DNA from 4 places in the Streptomyces sp. NPDC057950 genome. Region 4 is predicted to be linked to each of the others. Evidence: riboswitches for the same ligand, from Rfam matches in the RefSeq annotation. Region 4 holds a riboswitch; each other region holds the start of a gene.
The links. A riboswitch is a leader RNA that binds a small molecule or an ion and turns the genes downstream of it on or off. The one in region 4 is predicted to bind cyclic di-AMP.

Region 1 (3,653 bases), on a different contig from region 4:
TCTCCGCCTTCTCCGTCTTCTCCGCCGGAGCTTTTTCGCTGTCGGCCGATTCCCTCGACACGATCTGTACGTCCTGTACATTTTTCACAAGGAGCGACCGCACAGGGGAGTCGCCCGGAGGAGGCGCCAGACATGTACGAACCGTCCGCCCGCCACGCCCCGCCCGGGTTCACCGAGCGCACGATCACGGGACACCGGACCCTCGATCCGTACTCCGAACTGCTCGGCGATCGGATCGTGTTCCTCGGGACGAAGATCGACGACACGTCCGCGAACGACGTGACGGCCCGGTTCATGCACCTCGAACACCAGGCCCCGGAGCGGGACATCTCGCTCTACGTCAACTCCCCCGGCGGCTCGTTCACCGCGATGACGGCCATCTACGACACGATGCGCTTCGTCTCCTGCGACGTGGAGACCGTGTGCCTGGGGCAGGCCGCGTCGGTCGCCGCCGTCCTGCTGGCCGGCGGCACCCCGGGCAAACGGTTCGCCCTGCCGGGAGCCCGGATGTCGATCCGTCAGCCCCCGCTCCCCCGACCGGTACAGGGCCGGGCGAGCGATCTGGTCCTCCAGGCAGCGGAGTTGACCCGCACTCGAAGGCTGCTGGAGGACATGCTCGTCCGGCACACGGGGCAAAATCCCGAACAAGTCGCCGCCGACATCGAGCGGGACACGATTCTGGACGCGCAGGCCGCGCTGGCGTACGGGCTGGTGGACGGGATCATCCCGAGCCGCAAGAACTCGCGCACCGCGCCCGGTGCGAGGAACGCCACACCCGACGCGAGGTGATCCGCCGATGGTGCCCGAACTGCCTCCGCTGCCCGCACTGACGCACGCCGAGGCCGAGCTGATAGACCGCTACCTCGACGTGGTCGACCTGGTCGGCCGCATCAACCCGGCCCGGCCGGGAGACACCTATCGCGGGCTGCGCGCCGCCCAGGCACTCGTGGGCAAGGCGACCGCGCTGCGGGACGCCTTGGCCCTGATGCACCAGCGGGGCGAGAGCGAGGTGCACGCGCCGACCCTCGCGCAGGCCCTGCGCGTCCTCGACGGCGAGCGGCGGACCGCCCGCGTCACCCTGCCGCCCGACTCCGGCGGTTGAGGCATCCAGAACCGGGCCGCCGCTCACACCGATCCGTGGAGCGCCCGGCCCGCGTTTCAAACGGACCAGTCGACGTACCCCCCAACGGCGTAGACGCGCGTCCTTTCGGGTGGCCCCGAAAGTTGCGCAACACGCGTAGCCAAAAGGCGGAATGAAGCCTTCCGGTGCTGGTAAGAGCGTTGCCGACGTCCCCAACACCCCTCGAACAGAGGAGTGTCCACCCGAACGGGTGAGTGGTGAGTAACCCCACAAATCATCGGTTCCGCTCGGATTTTCCGACATCCATGCGTGAAGATCCCTTCCGACGACAAGCCCCCGCCACACCGGCGGGGCGGTCCGGGCGGACGCCGAGTCCTGCCGCCGCCCGGATGACCGGTCGACAGATGTGCATCGGCAGGAGTGGAGGACCCAGCAAGACGGGCCGCCGGAGAGATCCGGGCGGTCCTTGGGGTGAAGCCGCGTAAGCGGCCGGGCTACTTCGCCAGCCCGAATCCGACAGGTCATCCTTCACAGGCGGTTGACGAAGGGTTGCGCATGACTGCGCTCAATCGTGTCCCGTCGCTGCTGACCCGGGCCGGTACGGCCTCGGCTCTGACCATCGCCGCCGTGGGCGGCAGCCTGGTGGTCCCGGGCGTCGCAGCCGACGCCGAGGCGGCCACACCGGCGACGAGGGCACTCCAGGTCGCGGCATCCAAGAAGGGCGCCCCGTACAAGTACGGTGCCACCGGGCCGCGGCGCTTCGACTGCTCCGGGCTCACGCTGTACTCGTACAAGAAGGCGGGCAAGAAGCTGCCTCGTACGGCCGCGGGGCAGTACAACAAGAGCCACCACATCTCCGCCTCGCACCGCAAGGCCGGCGACCTCGTGTTCTTCCACTCGGGCCGGAACGTGTACCACGTCGGCATCTACGCCGGGAAGGGAAAGATCTGGCACTCCCCGAAGAGCGGGGAGGTCGTGAAGCTCCAGAAGATCTGGACGAAGAGCGTCTGGTACGGCCGGGTGAGCTGACCCGAGCGAGGGGCGGCGGTGCCGGGCCGCCGCCCCTCGCGGCACGAACCCGGGGGCTCTCAGGCCGTCAGGGGCTCCAGGAGGAGCACCAGGCCGAGCACCGTGAGCGCGCTCCCGGTGACCGCCACCACGGCGCGGGCCGCCCGCGGCCCGCGCAGCCACCGGCCGAGCCGGTCGACCAGCAGGGCGACCGCCGGGAACCACACCAGGGCGACGGCCACCACGATCAGGGCCAGCACCAGGGTGCGGGGCATCGCGGGGCTGCCCGCGGGCACGAACTGCGGCAGCAGGCTCAGGAAGGTGATCGGCGCCTTCGGGTTGAGCGCGTTGGTGACGAAGCCCTGGCGCAGCGGACGCTTCCCGTCCCCAGGGCCGCCGGCCACGTCCTCGCCGGACGGCGTCCCGCCGGACACCTCCGGGCGTCCCCGGTCCGGCTCCCGGTCCCGCCGCCGTCGCAGGCCGTCCAGCGTCCGTAGCCCCAGGTACAGCACGTAGGCGCCGCCGAGGAGCTGCAGCGTCCGGAACAGCGCGGGCACGGCCGCGAGGACGGCGGCGACACCGGCGACGGCCAGCGCCGTGTGCAGGAGAAGCCCGCCCGCGACCCCGAGCGCGCACGCCACCCCGGCCCGGCGGGAGACGAGGGCGTTGCGCACGACGACGGTGAAGTCCGCGCCGGGCATGGCGACCATCCCCGCGGCCACTCCGGTGAAGGCGATGAGCTGTGCGTCCATGGCCGCCAGGCTGCCCGGCCCGGACCTTCAGCGGGTATGTCGAATATCCTGGGTCTGTCTTAAGCAATCCTTTGGACCCGGCCCCCGCCGCGGGTCCCCGGACCCGGGAGCCGTTCGATGTACGACCCGACACGGCTGACCGCCCTGGTGGCGGTGGCCGAGGCGGGATCCATCACCCGGGCGGCCGAACGCCTCGGCTACAGCCCGCCCGCCCTCTCCCAGCAGCTCGCCAAACTCGAACGGGAGGCGGGCGCGCCCCTGCTGGTGCGCTCCCATCGCGGGACACGGCTCACGGACGCGGGCGAACTGCTCGTGACGCGGGCGCGGCGGGTGCTCGACGAGATGGAGCGGGCCCGGCACGAACTGGCCCGGCTGACCGGCCTGTCGGGCGGCACGCTGCGGCTCGGCACCTTCCAGACGGCGGGCATCCATCTGCTGCCGCCGGTGCTCAGCGCCTTCCGCCGGGCCCACCCCGACGTGGAACTCACGGTCGCGAACTACGAGCCTCCGGACGGTGTCTCGGCGGTCGCGGCGGGCGAGGTGGATCTCGCGCTGACGCACACCTACGAGCCGGCGGACCCGGTGCCCCTCCCCTCGTCGGTACACGCGGAGCCGGTGCTGGTCGAGGAGCTGGTGCTCGTGACCGCTCCGGGACACGTCCTCGCGGACGGTGCGGCCCGGCTGCCGCTTTCCGGACTCGCCGGACAGCCGCTGATCAGCATGGCCCCGGACCATCCGCCCCGGCAGGGCGTGGAGGCCGCGCTGGCCCGGGTCGGGGCCACCCCGGCCGTGCGGGTCGAGAGCCCCGGGTA
Region 2 (3,653 bases), on a different contig from region 4:
GCGTCGGTGAGACGGTCTATCTCGTCGGCGACGAACTGTGCCTCGTCGTGCTCGGTGTCGGCGACGTAGCCCGTGATGTTCGAGCCCGCGCCCGCGTTCGTCCACAGGTTCTTGGGGCGGCGCGACTCGTTGCGCTCGATGACCGCGTTGGCCGCGGTGAGGATCGTCTGGGTGGAGCGGTAGTTCTGCTCCAGCAGGATGGTCGTCGCGTCCGGGTAGTCCTCCTCGAACTGGAGGATGTTGCGGATGGTCGCGCCGCGGAAGGCGTAGATCGACTGGTCGGCGTCGCCCACGACGCACAGCTCGGCCGGCCCGAGGTCTCCCTCGGCCGGCGGCACGTCCTCGGGGCGGTCGCCGCTCGCCGGTCCCACGAGCTCCCTGACCAGGGCGTACTGCGCGTGGTTCGTGTCCTGGTACTCGTCGACCAGGACGTGGCGGAAGCGGCGGCGGTAGTGCTCGGCGACATCCGGGAAGGCACGGAGCAGGTTGACCGTCGTCATGATCAGGTCATCGAAGTCGAGGGCGTTGGCCTCGCGCAGCCGCGACTGGTACATCGCGTAGGCCTGGGCGAGGGTCTTCTCGAAACCGTCGGCCGCCTGGCCCGCGAAGTCCTCCTCGTCGATCAGCTCGTTCTTCAGGTTGGAGATCTTCGCGCTGAACGACTTCGGCGGGAAACGCTTCGGGTCGAGGTCCAGGTCGCGGCAGACCAGGGCCATCAGGCGCTTGCTGTCGGCGGCGTCGTAGATCGAGAAGGAGGATGTGAAGCCGAGCCGCTTCGACTCGCGGCGCAGGATGCGCACGCACGCGCTGTGGAAGGTCATCACCCACATGGCGTTGGCGCGCGGGCCCACGAGCTGCTCGACGCGCTCCTTCATCTCGCCCGCGGCCTTGTTCGTGAAGGTGATCGCGAGGATCTGGCCGGGGTGGACATGGCGCTCGCCCAGCAGGTGCGCGATCCGGTGTGTGAGCACCCGGGTCTTGCCGGAGCCGGCGCCGGCCACGATGAGCAGCGGGGAGCCGGAGTGCACCACGGCCGCACGCTGGTTCTCGTTCAGCCCGTCCAGCAGGGCCGCCGGGTCCACGGCGGGCCGGTGGGCGCCGTCGCGGTAGTACGCGTCGCGGTCCGGGGGCACGTCGAAGCGGCCGCCGAACAGGTCGTCCGGAAGCGGCTCCGCCGCCTCGTCCTCGGGCGGCGGCGGGGGCTCTTCCCCATGGGCCCCGGAAGGCTTGAGGTCCGCCAGGAAGCTGTCATCAAAGAGGCTGCTCATCGCTCTCCGAGTCTAGGCGGCCGCACTGACAGCCCGCCGCCACCCCGGAAACTGGGCCGGATTTCCTACGGGGTCCGGGCCGAAGGGGCAGGGGAACCGGGGCGCCCCTCCCGAACCGCGCGCCGTCCCGCACCGACGCGCCCTCACCTTGCGACGTCACGCCGCTACCGTCGGACACTTCGGATGCCCCGGCGGCTCAGGTCACGAAAATGTATCGGGCATATCGCACATCAAACTTCACAGGACACTTACGCGTTGGCTAGCGTGCCGGGCAGACCGCTCGACAGCGACCGGCGAACGTCGCCGGGCCGGGCGGTCTCCGCCGAGTCCGGCGCGCCCAGCGGCGACCGGAGCCGGGGACCCGACCGACTTTGGGGTGAATCGGTCCCACCGCCCCTGGGCAGGGACCGTAGGGCAAACCTTCCGGAAGTACCCGCCCGAACCCGACAGCTAACCCGGTAGGCGGATGACGGAAGGAGTCGCCCCTCTTGGCGTCGCACCGCAAGTGGAGTCCGCCGGGCACACGCCGGACGGGCATACGGACCCCGGCCCTCGCCACGGCCGCCCTGACCTCCGTGGCCCTGCTCTCGCAGACGGCCGGCGCCGCACCCTCGACCGAGCCCCGGCCGAGCCTCGAAGAGGTCGGGAAGAAGGTCGACGACCTCTACCACCAGGCCGAGACGGCCACCGAGAAGTACAACGCGACCAGGGAGAAGACCGCCAAGCAGCGCAAGCGCGTCGACTCCCTCCTCGACGACGTGGCCCGGCGCACCGAGAAACTCAACACCGCGCGCGAGGAGCTGGGTTCGTTCGCCGCCGCCCAGTACCGCACCGGAGCGTCCGCGCCCGGCGGCGCGAGCCTGCTGCTGGCCGACAACCCGCAGGACTACTTCGACCAGACCCAGTTGATGGACCGTCTGACCACCCGCCAGAAGGCGGCCGTCGACGACTACGTCACCGAGCAGGCCGCCACCTCGAGGAAACGCGGGGAAGCCTCCCGGAGCCTGCGGACGCTCACCACGTCGCAGGACGCGCTCAGGACCTCCAAGGCCGACGTCCAGGGCAAGCTCGCCGCGGCCCGCGAACTGCTCTCGAAGCTGACCGCCGACGAGAAGGCGCGGCTCGCCGCGATCGCGCAGAAGAAGCGGGAAGCGGCCGACCGCGAGGCGGCCGAGCTGGCGGCCCAGCGGGCCGCGGCGGAGAAGAAGGCCCGGGAGACGGAGCCGCGGCGGGGCACACCGTCCGGGACCACGGGGACTTCCGGAACCCCGGCCACCGGCTCCTCGTACGCCACCAAGGCCGGCAAGGCCATCGCCTTCGCCCGCGCCCAGATCGGCAAGCCGTACGTGTGGGGCGCGACCGGGCCCGGCTCGTACGACTGCTCCGGTCTCACCCAGGCCGTCTGGAAGGCCGCCGGCGTCACCCTCCCGCGTACCACCTACGACCAGGTGGACGCGGGCACCACGGTCCCCCTCTCCGCCATCGAGCCCGGAGACCTGGTCTTCTTCTACGACGACATCAGCCACGTGGGCCTCTACATCGGCAACGGGATGATGATCCACGCCCCCAAGCCGGGTGCGTACGTCCGTGAGGAGTCGATCTTCTACGCCGGCGAGTCGATCATCCACAGCGTGGTGCGCCCGGCCTGAGCGCCCGGCGCGGGCACGCCCTCGTGAGACCTCCCGGGCTCCACGCGCGCGTGCCCGCGCCCCGCGTCCCCCGCGGCGCCGTGTCCCCGGTCCCCGTGTTCCCCGCGTCCCCCGCGGCGCCGTGTCCCCGGTCCCCGCGCTCCCCGCGCTCCCCGCGTTGCGCTGCCCCCGTGTCAGCGCGCCCCGCGGGCAACCCGCCCGAAGGTCCCTAGCATCGGGGCCATGCCAGCCACCTCGCCGCCCCGCAGCCCGTGGGTCCGACTCCGTACCTGGTGGGCGGAGTGCCCGCCCGCCGCCGCGGCCGCCGTTCTGGCCACCGGCATCCTCTCCGTCGGGCTGCACGAGGCCGGTGACGAGGTCCTGTCCCGGATCGCGCTGGTCCTTGCGGCCGTCATCTGGCTCGGGTTCGCCGTGGACTTCACGGTCCGTCTGCTGCGCGATCGGGAGCGGTGGCTGGAGGAGGCCGGCACGCCGAGCGCGCTCACCGGGGTCGCCGCGACCGCCGTACTCGGCACCCGGCTGACCGACCTGGGGTGGCTCGGGGCCGCCGAGGTGCTGCTCGCGCTCGCCGCGGTGCTGTGGCCGGGGCTGCTCTACCTGTTCGTACGAGGGCTGCGGCTCCGTATGCCCGGAAGCGTGTTCCTCGGGTGCGTGGCCACCCAGGCCCTCGCGGTGCTCGCCGCGTCGCTAGCCGAGGCCGCGCGCGCGGACTGGCTGGCGTACGCGGCACTGGTGC
Region 3 (3,653 bases), on a different contig from region 4:
CCACCTCTTCGCGGCCTTCATCTACCTGCTGTTCACGCTGGGGGCGCAGAACCAGTAGACCCGGCGGGCGGTCGCGCGGCGCACAGCCGTGCGGCCCGGCCCGTGGACGTCAGTCGAGGAGCCGGTCGCGCAGCCGGTCGCGCAGTTCGGGGGTGAGTCGCAGGGCCTGCTCCAGATAGCCGTCGACGCCGCCCCAGGTCTCCTCGATCGTCTCGAAGGCCGCCGTCAGATACTCGGCCCGCGCGTCGAACAGCGGGCTGAGCAGCTCCATGACCTCGGGGGAGCGGGCCGTGTCCGAGGTGCCGTTGCGGTGCACCTTGTAGCGGCGGTGGCGCGCGTTCGACTCCAGGTAGTCGGCGACGATGGCGTCGCGCTCGACACCCACGGCGAGCAGCGTCACGGCTATGGACAGTCCCGCGCGGTCCTTGCCCGCGGCGCAGTGCATGAGTGCGGGCACGCTGTCCTCGGCGAGGGCGTGCAGCACCTGGGAGTGCTCCGCCGTCCGCTCGGTGATGATCGTGCGGTACGAGCCGATCATCCGGTCCGCCGCCCGGCCGCCGCCGAGGTGGGCACGGAGCTGGTCGAGCTCGCCGTCACGGACCATCTTCCAGAACTCGCTGCCGTCGGCCGGGTCGGTCAGTGGAAGGTTCACGTTCCGTACGCCGGGCAGCTCGACGTCCGGTCCCTCCAGTTTCTGGTCCGAGGCGTTGCGGAAGTCGAAGATCGTGTGCAGCCCGAGGGAGGAGAGGAACGCGGCGTCCTCCTTCGTGGCGTGCGCGAGGTGGCCACTGCGGAACAGCCGCCCGGACCGTACCCGCCGGCCGTCCACGGTGGGCAGGCCGCCCACGTCTCGGAAGTTGCGCACTCCGGCCAGCTCCGGCTCGGTCGACGGGACCTGCTGCGTCACGGGGGCTCCTCCCATAGGGCCGTCGGCACCGCTCCTCGTAGCCCGCCGACGGGAATCGCCTCTCGACGATACGACATGGGCACCTCGGGCGATGAGTTGTCCACAGGGGCTGCCTCCGAGGTGGGGCGGCCTTGATGACGGCCGTGCCGGAGCACCTCACGACCCTCGTCCTCGCGCGGCCGCGGAGCGACGCGGAGGTCGGCGCGGGGTGCCGCGGGACCGGGTGGGGATCTCGGTGCACTGGGCATCCGATTTAGCGGTATATGACCGTATTGATAAAAATAGGGCTTTGAGTGGAACTCGCCCTGGAATATGGCTGTCTGGGGTGGCGTGCGTGAGCAGCGTCATATACGTGACGATGCGTGGCGACCTTCTCCCCTCGGGATGCCCGCGCCACCCGGCGGACCACCGGTCCGAAAGGGCCCTCGTGCACGGAGGGTGACGGGCAATCAGGACATCGATCAAGAAAGGGGTGCGTAGGGAGATCGCGGACAGTTGTCGACGCCCTCTCCCCTCGCTTACGTTCGCCCTCAATCCGGACGGACGCCCAATCCTGCCGCCGCCCGGAATCCGCACTCACCCGTACACGGCAGGAGCGGGGGACCCACAGGTATCGCGCCTGTTCCGGTCTCCGGAACGGCTAGGGGTACAGCCGCGCTGCCGCGCGGCCGGACATCTCCAGTCCGCACCCGACAGCTCACCTCGCAGGCGCCGGAGAGGAAATGCGCCATGCCCGCGAAGGGTAAGCACCGTCGTCCCAAGTTTCTGCGTCTGCCCCGCTCGATCGCCGTGGTCGGCACCGGCGGTGCCGCGCTCGCACTGCCGCTGATGGGCGCCGTCTGCGCCCATGCGGCGGCCCCGGCGGCCGCCGTCCCGTCCGCCGTGCAGAAGATCACGACGGTCTCCGCGCCCGCCGGAACCGCCGTGGAGAAGTCCTCGGTGAAGACCTATGTCGTGAAGGCCGGCGACACGCTCGTGAAGATCGCCGACCGGCAGCACGTGAGCGGCGGCTGGAAGAAGCTCTACGCCGACAACCGCGCGGTCGTCGGCGGCGATCCGACGCGGATCAGCCCCGGTCTGAAGCTCACGATCGAGGGGCAGGACGCCACGGCCGGCGCCGCGCGGCCCGCCGTCGGAGCGACCACCGCGACCGGGACCACCGCGGCCACCGCGGCCAAGACCGCCGACGCGGGGTACACCCTGCCCGTCGAGGGAGCCACCATCGGCACCGGCTACAAGGTGCCCGGCAGCATGTGGTCCAGCGGCTACCACACCGGTGTGGACTTCGTGGTCCCGACCGGCACCACGATCAGGTCCGTCGCCGCGGGCACCGTGGTCTCGGCCGGCTGGGGCGGCGCGTACGGCAACCAGGTCGTCGTCCTGCACGCCGACGGCCGGTACTCGCAGTACGCCCACATGTCCGCCCTCTCCGTCTCGGCGGGGCAGACCGTGACCGAGGGGCAGCGACTCGGCCTGTCCGGGGCGACCGGCAACGTCACCGGTCCGCACCTGCACTTCGAGATCCGCACGACCCCCGTCTACGGCTCGGACGTGGACCCGGTCGCGTATCTGCGCTCCCACGGTGTCGTCGTCGGCTGACACCCCCACACGTCCAGAGGGCCGGACCCCACGCTCCACGGGTCCGGCCCTCTGCGTGCCGTCGGTGCCGCGCCGCCGCCCTTTTCCGGATCACGGGCTTTCAGGCGTGGTGGCTGTTCAACCACGCCTGAAAGAGCCCTATTCCGGAATTCGGCCGTTCTTCATGAGTGGCTTATCTCACCACCCGTCAACCCATTCCTACGGTCGCGTAGCTCACATCCCAGGGTGAATCATGGCTCGACGTGGCAGACGATTCGAAGAGTGACAACAGAGCGGTGATCGGGTCGTACGTGGCGGTGGGGGACAGCTTCACCGAAGGCGTCGGCGACCCCGGCCCCGAAGGAGCCTTCGTCGGTTGGGCGGACCGTTTCGCGGTACTGCTCGCGGACCGGCAGCCGGAAGGCGACTTCACCTACACCAACCTCGCCGTGCGCGGGAAGCTGCTCGACCAGGTCGTCGACGACCAGCTCCGGCGGGCCAAGGAACTCGCCCCGGACCTGGTCTCCTTCTGCGCGGGCGGCAACGACATCATCCGGCCCGGCACCGACCCCGACGAGGTCGCGGAGCGCTTCGAGCGCGCGGTGGCCGACCTCACCTCCGCCGTCGGCTCCGTCATGGTGACGACCGGGTTCGACACCCGTGGTGTCCCGGTGCTGAAGCACCTGCGCGGCAAGATCGCCACGTACAACGGGCATGTACGGGCCATCGCTGACCGCTACGGCTGTCCGGTCCTCGACCTGTGGTCCCTCAAGACGATCCAGGACCGGCGCGCCTGGGACGGCGACCGACTGCACCTGTCTCCGGAGGGTCACACCAGGGTCGCGCTGCGGGCCGGCCAGGTCCTCGGCCTCGACGTGCCCGCCGACCCGGACCAGCCCTGGCCTCCCCTGCCGCCCCGCGGCACGCTGGAGGTGCGGCGCGACGACATCCACTGGGCACGCGAGTACCTGGTGCCGTGGATCGGGCGGCGGCTGCGCGGGGAGTCCTCGGGCGACCACGTGGCGGCCAAGGGCAGCCTCTCGCCGGACGACATCAAGTTGCGGATCGGGTCCGTCGCCTGAGCGGGGTGACACATCGGGCGGCCGACGGGCGGGACCGCGGGGGCGGCTGCCCCGGGCGGCGGTGCGCCGGGGCGGGCGCCTCAGCG
Region 4 (3,653 bases):
GTCCTCGGCCTGGGCGCCCAGGGCGGCGAGGAGATCGTCCTCGCCTCGGAGGCCGAGGGCGCGGACGCCGCCCTCGACCGACTGGCCAAGCTGGTCGCGGAAGGCCTCGAGGAGCTTCCCGAGACCGTCTGAGGCGCCCCCCCCTCGCGGGGCTCCCCCATTGACGGCGGCGAAGTTTTCCGGACCGAAGAACGTCGCCCCGCCGACATCGCGAAGGGCTCGCCCGAAAACATCGGGCGAGCCCTTCGCTATTTCGAATTACGGGCAGCAGAAATAATCTCCCGCGAATTACCTCTCTTTGTATACGGCCCCCGTGTTAATGACGCAGGCCCGTCATGTTTACGGGATGTTGCGAAGTCCTCACACGGTCCGGGCGGTCTCCCCCGCCGGGAAACCTCAGCCGGTGCGCGGCCGTCGCGCGCTCGGTGTGCAGCGCCGTGACGGCCCGCGCCCGCTCACCGTCACCGCGCGCCACGGCGTCCACGATGCCGCCGTGCTCCGCCCAGGACTCCGCCGGATCGGCGGGCGCCTCGACCGCGTACATCCAGGCGATCTTGTGCCGCAGCTGGGCCAGCGTGGACGTCAGCGCGGGACTCCCGGATGCCTGTGCGAGCGTCTCGTGAAACCAGCCGCCCAGGGAGCGCAGATCCTCGCTGTTCCCCCTCCTGGAGCGCTCCTGACCCAGCCTGACCAGGCCTCGCAGCACCTTGAGATGGGCTTCGGTGCGCCGCTGGGCGGCCCGGAACGCCCCCAGCGGCTCCAGGAGCATGCGCATCTCCAGCAGGTCCGCGGCCTCCTGCTCGGTGGGCTCCGCCACGCACGCCCCCGCGTGCCGCCGGGTGACGACGAATCCCTCGGCCTCCAGGGTGCGCAGGGCCTCGCGCACCGGGACCCGCGAGACACCGTAGCGGCGCGCGAGCAGTTCCTCGGTGAGCCGGCCGCCGCGCTCGTAGACACCCGCGACGATGTCGTCGCGGATCGCCGTGCATACCGAGTGCGCGGGAATGCGCATGACCGGACCTCCGCCTTAATCCCCGCGAAACGCGGTCGATCGACGCTCGTTCGGCGACTCTATTGCAGCGAGCCGGAATTTCCGATGGCGGGCCTGAATCCATGGATATTTTTTGGACAGACAGCCGTTCGAAACGACGAAGCCCCGACTCGGGTGAGCCGGGGCTTCGGAAGTGCGGACGCCGGGCGTCAGACGTTCACGCCGTGCGAGCGGAGGTAGGCGACCGGGTCGATGTCGGAGCCGTACTCCGCCGTGGTGCGGGCCTCGAAGTGGAGGTGGGGCCCGGTGGTGTTCCCGGTGGCCCCGGAGAGGCCCAGCCGGCCGCCCGGCGTGACGGTCTGGCCGACGGAGACACCGATGGACGACAGGTGGCCGTACATCGTGTACGTACCGTCGATCATCCGCAGGACGACCTGGTTGCCGTAGGCGCCGCCCCAGCCGGCCGTGACGACCGTGCCCGAGCCGACCGCGTGGACGGAGGTCCCGGACGCGGCGTGGAAGTCGACGCCGGTGTGGCTGCCGGAGGACCAGAGGCTGCCGCCGGCCTTGTAGCCGGTGGAGACGTACGAGCCGGGGATCGGCAGGACGAAGGTGTTGAGACGCTTGCGCTCGGCGGCTCGGGCCGCGCGCTCCTCGGCCTCGCGCTCCTTCTTGGCCTCCTCGACGGCCTGCTTGCGCGCGGCCTGTTCGGCCTCGAGACGGGCGGCGGCCTCGTCGGCGGCATGCTGCTGCGCGGCGGCCTGCGCGTCGATCCGGGCGGCGACCGTGTCGCCGATGGTGATCGCCTGGGTCAGTCCGGTCTGCTCGACGGAGCTGTCCGCGGCGAAGGCCGGGGCGGCCAGGGTTCCGATGACACCGGTGGTGGTGAGCGCCGCGACGCCGACGGCGTTCGACGTGGTGCGCTTCACGCGGCTCGGACGACGGTGTTTCCCGGTGCCACAGGTGAACGCCATGAAGGGGCTTGGTCCTTTCCTTCCCTCTCGCCTACCGGGTTAGCTGACGGGTTCGGAGCAGGAAGGTCTCCTACGGACGCCCTCGCGGGGAGGGGGTCCGATTCACCCCAGGGACTGCGTACGGGTCCCCGGCTCCCCTGGCTCGCGCCGTACGGGGACTCGGCGATGACTGTCCGGTGCCGCGGACGCGGCGCACTGCCTGACGAACAGCCGGACCGACGCTAAGGGGGCCCTCTTTCAATCGACAAACGGATCGCGGCTTTTGTAGCGCATGCCACAGGGCAGAAAGGCAACCTCCCCATCAATACGGACAAATTGAGGATGTTGTCCGGGCATAAGGGGACCCGGGCGACTCTTCGGTCACCCGGGCCCCTCCGTGCTCGCGATTTCCGCCGCGCTGTCCGCCGCGTCGTCCGCTCCGCTTCTACTCCGCGGCCACGACGGTCACTTCACCGATACCGAGCGCCTTGACGGGCTCCTCGATCTGCGCGGCGTCGCCCACCAGGACGGTGACCAGACGGTCCACCGGGAAGGCGCTCACCGCCGCCGCGGTGGCCTCCACGGTGCCGGTCGCGGCGAGCTGCTGGTACAGCGTCGCCTGGTAGTCGTCCGGCAGGTACTGCTCGACCTGGTCGGCGAGCGTGCCCGCGACGGCCGCAGCGGTCTCGAACTTGAGGGGTGCCACGCCCACCAGGTTCTGCACGGCGACGTCCCGTTCGGCGTCCGTCAGACCGTCCGCGGCGAGGGTGCGCAGCACCTTCCAGAGGTCGTCCAGCGCCGGCCCGGTGTTCGGGGTGTCCACGGAACCACTGATGGCGAGCATCGCGATGCCCGTGCCGTCCGGGGCGGAACGCATCACCTGGCCGAAGGCCCGCACCCCGTAGGTGTAGCCCTTCTCCTCGCGCAGTACGCGGTCCAGGCGCGAGGTGAGGGTGCCGCCGAGGCAGTACGTGCCGAGCACCTGGGCGGGCCAGACACGGTCGTGCCGGTCCGAGCCGACGCGGCCGATCAGCAACTGCGTCTGCACCGCGCCGGGGCGGTCCACGATGATCACGCGGCCGGTGTCGTCGGCGGTGACCGGCGGCACGGGGCGCGGCTCGGCCAAGGAGCCCGTCCAGGCGCCGAGCGTCTCGGCGAGCAGCCCGTCGAGGTCCACGCCGGTGAGGTCGCCGACGATCACGGCGGTGGACGTGGCCGGGCGGACGTACCGGTCGTAGAAGGCGCGGACACCCGCAGCGTCGATCTTCTGGACGGTCTCCTCGGTGCCCTGCCGGGGACGGGACATCCGCGAGGTCGCCGGGAACAGCTCCCTGGAGAGCTCCTTGGCGGCGCGGCGGGCCGGGTTGGCGCTCTCGTGCGGGATCTCGTCGAGCCGGTTGCGCACCAGCCGCTCGATCTCGCTCTCGGTGAACGCCGGTGCCCTCAGGGCGTCGGCGAGCAGACCGAGAGCCTTGGGCAGGCGTGAGACGGGCACTTCGAGCGAGAGGCGTACGCCGGGGTGGTCGGCGTGCGCGTCGAGGGTGGCGCCGCAGCGCTCCAGCTCGGCGGCGAACTCCTCGGCGGAGAGCTTGTCGGTGCCCTCGGAGAACGCGCGCGCCATGATCGTGGCGATGCCGTCGAGACCGGCCGGCTCGGCGTCCAGCGGCGCTGCGAGCAGCACCTCGACGGCGACGACCTGCTGACCCGGG

Region 1: it holds a riboswitch for cyclic di-AMP, as region 4 does, so the genes downstream of both, ACFVTC_RS00640 (C40 family peptidase) here and ACFVTC_RS39155 (M23 family metallopeptidase) in region 4, are expected to answer to the same signal.
Region 2: it holds a riboswitch for cyclic di-AMP, as region 4 does, so the genes downstream of both, ACFVTC_RS27720 (NlpC/P60 family protein) here and ACFVTC_RS39155 (M23 family metallopeptidase) in region 4, are expected to answer to the same signal.
Region 3: it holds a riboswitch for cyclic di-AMP, as region 4 does, so the genes downstream of both, ACFVTC_RS11790 (M23 family metallopeptidase) here and ACFVTC_RS39155 (M23 family metallopeptidase) in region 4, are expected to answer to the same signal.

Annotation. Positions count from the first base shown of each region.
Region 1 is NZ_JBHVPP010000001.1:133,878-137,530, reverse strand. It holds gene ACFVTC_RS00650 (ATP-dependent Clp protease proteolytic subunit) at 133-789, shown strand; gene ACFVTC_RS00645 (hypothetical protein) at 797-1,102, shown strand; cyclic di-AMP (ydaO/yuaA leader) riboswitch at 1,448-1,633, shown strand; gene ACFVTC_RS00640 (C40 family peptidase) at 1,637-2,110, shown strand; gene ACFVTC_RS00635 (LysE family translocator) at 2,170-2,841, opposite strand; gene ACFVTC_RS00630 (LysR family transcriptional regulator) at 2,959-3,653, shown strand, end outside.
Region 2 is NZ_JBHVPP010000018.1:80,705-84,357, reverse strand. It holds gene ACFVTC_RS27725 (ATP-dependent DNA helicase) at 1-1,268, opposite strand, end outside; cyclic di-AMP (ydaO/yuaA leader) riboswitch at 1,579-1,749, shown strand; gene ACFVTC_RS27720 (NlpC/P60 family protein) at 1,757-2,917, shown strand; gene ACFVTC_RS27715 (tellurite resistance/C4-dicarboxylate transporter family protein) at 3,140-3,653, shown strand, end outside.
Region 3 is NZ_JBHVPP010000005.1:241,890-245,542, reverse strand. It holds gene ACFVTC_RS11800 (DUF6126 family protein) at 1-58, shown strand, start outside; gene ACFVTC_RS11795 (tyrosine-protein phosphatase) at 110-907, opposite strand; cyclic di-AMP (ydaO/yuaA leader) riboswitch at 1,475-1,631, shown strand; gene ACFVTC_RS11790 (M23 family metallopeptidase) at 1,637-2,506, shown strand; gene ACFVTC_RS11785 (SGNH/GDSL hydrolase family protein) at 2,782-3,567, shown strand; gene ACFVTC_RS11780 (TetR/AcrR family transcriptional regulator) at 3,648-3,653, opposite strand, start outside.
Region 4 is NZ_JBHVPP010000034.1:22,596-26,248, reverse strand. It holds gene ACFVTC_RS39165 (HPr family phosphocarrier protein) at 1-132, shown strand, start outside; gene ACFVTC_RS39160 (GntR family transcriptional regulator) at 317-1,012, opposite strand; gene ACFVTC_RS39155 (M23 family metallopeptidase) at 1,201-1,965, opposite strand; cyclic di-AMP (ydaO/yuaA leader) riboswitch at 1,979-2,140, opposite strand; gene ACFVTC_RS39150 (M16 family metallopeptidase) at 2,390-3,653, opposite strand, start outside.